DNA from 2 places in the Streptomyces sp. NPDC051582 genome. Region 2 is predicted to be linked to the other one. Evidence: predicted binding sites of a transcription regulator. Region 2 holds the regulator's gene; the other holds the start of a gene.
What was found. Region 2 encodes HrcA, which represses chaperone genes, less so after heat shock. Its sites were predicted from a motif close to TTNGCACTCNGNNNNNCNGAGTGCNAA; they were not measured.
Positions count from the first base shown of each region.

Region 1: the regulator HrcA is predicted to act here: its motif matches at 1,135-1,161, upstream of groL (chaperonin GroEL).

Region 1 covers NZ_JBFAZJ010000002.1:416,774-420,180, reverse strand. The annotation lists gene thrC (threonine synthase) at 1-103, shown strand, start outside; gene AB0M92_RS05040 (MoaD/ThiS family protein) at 139-417, shown strand; gene AB0M92_RS05035 (cold-shock protein) at 802-1,005, shown strand; gene groL (chaperonin GroEL) at 1,357-2,979, shown strand; gene AB0M92_RS05025 (phosphoribosylanthranilate isomerase) at 3,115-3,407, shown strand, end outside.
Region 2 covers NZ_JBFAZJ010000043.1:30,659-34,065, reverse strand. The annotation lists gene AB0M92_RS35450 (DUF3097 domain-containing protein) at 1-23, opposite strand, end outside; gene AB0M92_RS35445 (MBL fold metallo-hydrolase) at 52-777, opposite strand; gene hrcA (heat-inducible transcriptional repressor HrcA) at 933-1,949, shown strand; gene dnaJ (molecular chaperone DnaJ) at 1,950-3,089, shown strand; gene AB0M92_RS35430 (nitronate monooxygenase) at 3,237-3,407, shown strand, end outside.

The DNA.
Region 1 (3,407 bases), on a different contig from region 2:
CGGTGACGGCCTCAAGACCCTGGAGGCGGTGGCCGCGGACAGCGGGCAGACCGCCACCATCCGCCCGAGCCTGGACGCGTTCCGCGCCGCCGGCCTGGCCTGATCCCCACCCCTCGCTTCCGGAAAGGCAGTAGCGCCATGAGCGTCAACGTCCGCATCCCCACCATCCTGCGCACCTACACCGGCGGCCAGGCCGAGGTCTCCGCCGAGGGCGCGACCCTCTCCGAGGTCATCGCCTCCCTGGAGGCGAGCCACCCGGGCATCGCCGCCCGTGTCCTGGACGACCAGGGCAAGCTGCGCCGCTTCGTGAACGTCTACGTCAACGACGACGACGTGCGCTTCGAGGGTGGTCTGGACGCGGTGACGCCGGACGGCGCGGGCGTTTCGATCATCCCCGCCGTCGCCGGCGGCTGCTGACGCGCGAAAGACCCAGAATTACCCCCTCCGGTAAAAGCGGAGGGGGTAATTCTGCTTGATTGGGCGCGGTAGAGTTGGGGAAGTCCCCTCCGCTGTTCTTGCCCGCCGCATATGAGCGGGTCGCGTGATGGTTGACATTGAGTCAATGTCCGAGTGCGGTATGGGGCTTTGGCGAGATATGCCGGGTCCGAGTTGCCCGGGAATATGCCAAATTTTCACTCTATTTCAATGTATCCCCGTGTCCAGATTTCTCGTCGGATTGACCTGTTGCAGACAGCAGCGGTGCAGATACATTCAGCCCCGGTCGAGGCGTTCCGGCGCAAGTTCTGACCCGGGACCGCGAAGTGCGGTCCTGCGCAAGGGCCAGTAATAGGGGAGTTAGGCATGGCTCAGGGCACCGTCAAGTGGTTCAACGCGGAGAAGGGCTACGGCTTCATCGCGGTCGACGGTGGTGCGGATGTGTTCGTCCACTACAGCGCCATCCAGATGGACGGGTACCGCACCCTTGAAGAGGGTCAGCGGGTCGAGTTCGAGATCTCGCAGGGCCAGAAGGGTCCGCAGGCGGACATGGTCAAGCTCGCCGTCTAGTCCCGGCGCGATCGACCACCGACGCATACACACGAAGGGCCCGCACCTCAGAGGAGGGGTACGGGCCCTTCGTGCTGCCCGGGACCGGGGCGGGGGCCCGGCGCCCTCGGCGGGGCTTCCTCGAAGCCGCTTGCACTCGGAGGGGTCGAGTGCTAATCATTGGCGTTAGCACTCTCCACTTGAGAGTGCTACTACACAGGACCGGGTCGGTGAGGCCCGCAGGGTCCGGCGGGAAGGAACCGCCGGGCACGCAGGCCGTCCGTCGCGGGCGCGGGCGCGGTCCGGAGCAATCCAAGCCTCCCCCCGTACCGACGGTGCAGGGGGAACCCCAGTCCTGGAGGACCACTTCAGATGGCCAAGATCATTGCGTTCGACGAGGAGGCCCGGCGCGGTCTCGAGCGCGGGATGAACCAGCTCGCCGACGCCGTCAAGGTCACCCTTGGCCCCAAGGGTCGCAACGTCGTCCTTGAGAAGAAGTGGGGCGCCCCCACGATCACCAACGATGGCGTCTCCATCGCCAAGGAGATCGAGCTGGAGGACCCGTACGAGAAGATCGGCGCCGAGCTGGTCAAGGAAGTCGCCAAGAAGACGGACGACGTCGCGGGCGACGGTACGACCACCGCCACCGTGCTCGCCCAGGCGCTCGTCCGCGAGGGCCTGCGCAACGTGGCCGCCGGCGCCAACCCGATGGCCCTCAAGCGCGGCATCGAGAAGGCCGTCGAGGCCGTCTCGGGCGCCCTGCTGGAGCAGGCGAAGGATGTCGAGACCAAGGAGCAGATCGCTTCCACGGCCTCCATCTCCGCCGCCGACACCCAGATCGGCGAGCTCATCGCCGAGGCCATGGACAAGGTCGGCAAGGAAGGCGTCATCACGGTCGAGGAGTCCCAGACCTTCGGTCTGGAGCTTGAGCTCACCGAGGGCATGCGCTTCGACAAGGGCTACATCTCGGCCTACTTCGCCACCGACATGGAGCGTATGGAGGCGTCGCTCGACGACCCGTACATCCTGATCGTCAACTCGAAGATCGGCTCGGTCAAGGACCTGCTGCCGCTCCTTGAGAAGGTCATGCAGTCCGGCAAGCCGCTGCTGATCATCGCCGAGGACGTCGAGGGCGAGGCCCTGTCGACCCTGGTCGTCAACAAGATCCGCGGCACCTTCCGCTCGGTCGCCGTCAAGGCCCCGGGCTTCGGCGACCGCCGCAAGGCCATGCTCGGCGACATCGCCATCCTCACGGGCGGCACGGTCGTCTCCGAGGAGGTCGGCCTCAAGCTGGAGAACGCGGGCCTGGACCTGCTCGGCCGCGCCCGCAAGGTCGTCATCACCAAGGACGAGACCACGATCGTCGACGGTGCCGGTGACAGCGACCAGGTTCAGGGTCGCGTCAACCAGATCCGCGCCGAGATCGAGAACTCCGACTCGGACTACGACCGCGAGAAGCTCCAGGAGCGCCTCGCGAAGCTGGCCGGCGGCGTGGCCGTCATCAAGGCCGGCGCCGCGACCGAGGTGGAGCTCAAGGAGCGCAAGCACCGCATCGAGGACGCCGTTCGCAACGCGAAGGCGGCCGTCGAGGAGGGCATCGTCGCCGGTGGTGGCGTGGCCCTGCTCCAGGCCTCCGCGGTCTTCGAGAAGCTCGACCTGTCGGGTGACGAGGCGACCGGCGCCAACGCCGTGAAGCTCGCCCTGGAGGCCCCGCTCAAGCAGATCGCCGTCAACGGTGGTCTTGAGGGTGGCGTCGTCGTGGAGAAGGTCCGCAACCTGACCGTCGGCTGGGGCCTCAACGCCGCCACCGGCGAGTACGTGGACATGATCGCCGAGGGCATCATCGACCCGGCGAAGGTCACCCGCTCCGCGCTGCAGAACGCGGCGTCGATCGCGGCCCTCTTCCTCACCACCGAGGCCGTCATCGCCGACAAGCCCGAGAAGGCCGGCGCCCCGGCCGGCGGCGGCATGCCGGGCGGTGACATGGACTTCTGATCGGCCCCAGGCTGATCGGCTGTTCTTCGACCGAGGGCGGCACTCCCTGCACGGGGGGTGCCGCCCTCGGGCGTTTCCCGGGTCGAACGGCGAGACGGATCACCATCGGACGGGGCGGTTTGGTTGACTGGGGGCATGAGCGAGCTGTTCGTGAAGATCTGCGGGCTGAAGACCGGGCACGACGTCGGTGCGGCCGTGGACGCCGGGGCCGACGCCGTCGGGTTCGTCTTCGCGCCGGGAAGCCCCCGCACCGTCGGCGCCGCCACCGCGCGGGCGCTGGCCGCGGGAGTGCCGGACTCGGTGCTGACCGTCGGGGTGTTCCGGGGGCAGCCGGTCGAGGAGGTGCGGCGCTTCGCCGAGGAGAGCGGCGTACGGGGAGTGCAGCTCCACGGGGACGAGGGCCCCGAGTTCTACGAGGCGCTGCGCGC
Region 2 (3,407 bases):
AGGTCGGGGGAGTACTCGCGCATCCGGCCGAGCGTAGGAGAGCGCGCGCCCTCACGTGACCGACACGCCGAACCGCCGTGCCAGTGTGTCGCGTTGCTCACGGACGAAGTCCGCCGTGACCACCGCTCCGTGACCCGGCACGTACAGCGCGTCGTCCCCGCCCAGCGACAGCAGCCGGTCCAGCGCCGCCGGCCACTGCGCCGGCACCGCGTCGCTGCCCGCCTGGGGCTGCCCCGACTCCTCGACGAGGTCCCCGCAGAACACCGTCTCGCGCTCGCCCGGCACGCACACCGCCAGGTCGTACGGGGTGTGCCCCGGTCCGACGTTGGCCAGCAGTGCCTGCACCCCGCCCAGCTCCAGCGTCCATTCGCCCGACACGTGGTGCCGGGGCACCACCAGCAGGTCCACGGCCTCGGTCGCCTCGGCCTCCGCGAGCCCCTGCCGGACCGCGTCGCCGCGCAGCTCCTCCCGGCCCGTCGCCAGCTCCGCGTCCAGCCCCACCGCCCCGTACACCTCGGCCCCGGCGAACGCGCCCGCACCCAGTACGTGATCGAAATGGCCGTGCGTGAATGCGATATGCGTCACGCGCCGGCCGGTCAGCCGCTCCGCCTCCGCCCGCAGCTGCGCGCCTTCGCGTACGCACGAGCCCGGGTCGATCAGGAGCACCGACTCGTCCCCCACCACCAGTCCCACCGTGCAGTCCCACACCGGGAGCCGTCGCCGCCCGGTCCGCCCGGTCAGCCGCTCCCAGCCCGCCTCTTCCCAATGCACGTCCATGCCGCGACGCTACCCTGGCGGGCCGCCCTTGCCAGGGGCTGACTACCCGGCCGTACACTGGCCGGGGGATCTCTGGCACTCGAACGCCCGGAGTGCCAACGAAGCAGATGAAACCGACCACGACGAGCCACGACGACCAGCTGGAGGTGTGCGCGATGCTGAGCGAACGCAGACTTGAGGTGCTGCGCGCCATCGTCCAGGACTACGTCGGGACGGAGGAGCCGGTCGGCTCCAAGGCGCTCACCGAGCGGCACCGGCTCGGCGTCTCGCCCGCCACCGTGCGCAACGACATGGCCGTGCTGGAGGAGGAGGGCTACATCGCCCAGCCCCACACCAGCGCCGGCCGGATCCCCACCGACAAGGGCTACCGGCTCTTCGTCGACAGGCTGGCGGGGGTCAAACCCCTGTCGACGCCCGAGCGCCGTGCGATCCAGAACTTCCTCGACGGCGCCGTCGACCTCGACGACGTCGTCGGCCGCACCGTGCGGCTGCTCGCGCAGCTCACCCGGCAGGTCGCCGTCGTCCAGTACCCGAGCCTGACCCGTTCGACGGTGCGGCACGTGGAACTGCTGTCGCTGGCTCCGGCCCGGCTCATGCTCGTGCTGATCACCGACACGGGGCGGGTGGAGCAGCGTCTGGTCGACTGCCAGGCGCCGTTCGGCGAGAGCTCGCTGGCCGATCTGCGGGCGCGGCTCAACAGCCGGGTCGTCGGCCGTCGGTTCACCGACGTGCCGCAGCTCGTGCAGGACCTGCCGGAGTCCTTCGAACCGGAGGACCGCGGCACGGTGTCGACCGTGCTCTCCACGCTGCTGGAGACGCTGGTCGAAGAGGCCGAGGAGCGGCTGATGATCGGCGGGACCGCCAATCTCACGCGCTTCGGACACGATTTTCCCCTGACGATCAGGCCGGTGCTCGAAGCGCTGGAGGAGCAGGTCGTGCTCCTCAAGCTGCTGGGCGAGGCCAACGAGTCGGGAATGGCCGTACGGATCGGGCATGAGAATGCCTACGAGGGACTGAACTCCACGTCCGTCGTCTCCGTCGGCTACGGTTCGGGCGGCGAGACAGTCGCCAAACTCGGCGTGGTCGGACCGACCCGCATGGACTACCCCGGAACGATGGGAGCGGTACGCGCAGTGGCACGTTACGTCGGACAGATCCTGGCGGAGTCGTAAGTGGCCACGGACTACTACGCCGTTCTCGGCGTGCGCCGCGACGCATCGCAGGACGAGATCAAGAAGGCCTTCCGCCGCCTCGCGCGTGAACTCCACCCGGACGTGAATCCGGATCCGAAGACGCAGGAGCGCTTCAAGGAGATCAACGCGGCCTACGAGGTGCTCTCGGACCCGCAGAAGAAGCAGGTCTACGACCTCGGCGGCGACCCGCTGTCCTCCTCGGGCGGCGGCGCGGGCGCGGGTGGCTTCGGTGCGGGCGGCTTCGGCAACTTCTCCGACATCATGGACGCCTTCTTCGGCCAGGCCTCGCAGCGCGGACCGCGCTCGCGGACCCGCCGCGGCCAGGACGCCATGATCCGCCTCGACCTGGAGCTGGACGAGGCCGCCTTCGGCACGACCAAGGACATCCAGGTCGACACGGCCGTCGTCTGCACCACCTGCTCCGGCGAGGGCGCCGCCCCCGGCACCTCGGCGCAGACGTGTGACATGTGCCGCGGTCGCGGTGAGGTGTCGCAGGTCACCCGGTCCTTCCTGGGCCAGGTCATGACCTCGCGTCCCTGCCCCCAGTGCCAGGGCTTCGGCACCGTGGTCCCGACCCCGTGCCCCGAGTGCGCGGGCGACGGCCGGGTCCGCTCCCGCCGCAGCCTGACGGTCAAGATCCCCGCCGGTGTCGAGAACGGCACCCGGATCCAGCTCGCGGGCGAGGGCGAGGTCGGCCCCGGCGGCGGCCCCGCCGGCGACCTGTACGTGGAGATCCACGAGCTCTCGCACCCGACCTTCCAGCGGCGCGGGGACGACCTGCACTGCACGGTGACCATCCCCATGACGGCCGCGGCCCTGGGCACCAAATGCCCGCTGGAGACCCTGGACGGCATGGAGGAGATCGACATCCGGCCCGGCACCGGGTCCGGCCAGTCGATCCCGCTGCACGGGCGCGGCGTCACGCACCTGCGCGGCGGCGGCCGCGGCGACCTGATCGTCCACGTCGAGGTCACCACCCCCGGCAAGCTGGACGCCCAGCAGGAGGAGCTGCTGCGCCAGCTCGCCAAGCTGCGCGGCGAGGAGCGGCCCACGGGCCAGTTCGCGCCGGGGCAGCAGGGCCTGTTCAGCCGCCTGAAGGACGCCTTCAACGGCCGCTGACCGGCCCGTCGGCAGACGTACGAGCCCGGTCCGGGGATGCCCCGGACCGGGCTCGTCGCATCGGTGCGGACGCCGCCGGTGAAGCGGACTATGCCAGGCGAATGCGGTGATTCGGCCCGGTGGGCGGGACATGGCACGATGCAGGGCATGTCCTCCGCACCGTACGGTCTCTCCCCCTACCCGATCGTGCAGGCTCCCATGGCGGGCGGCGCCTCCTGTCCGCCGCTGGCCGCCGCCGTGTGCGAGGCGGGCGGCCTGGGCTTCCTGGCCGGCGGCTACAAGACGGCCGACGGCATGTACCAGGAGATCAAACAGCTG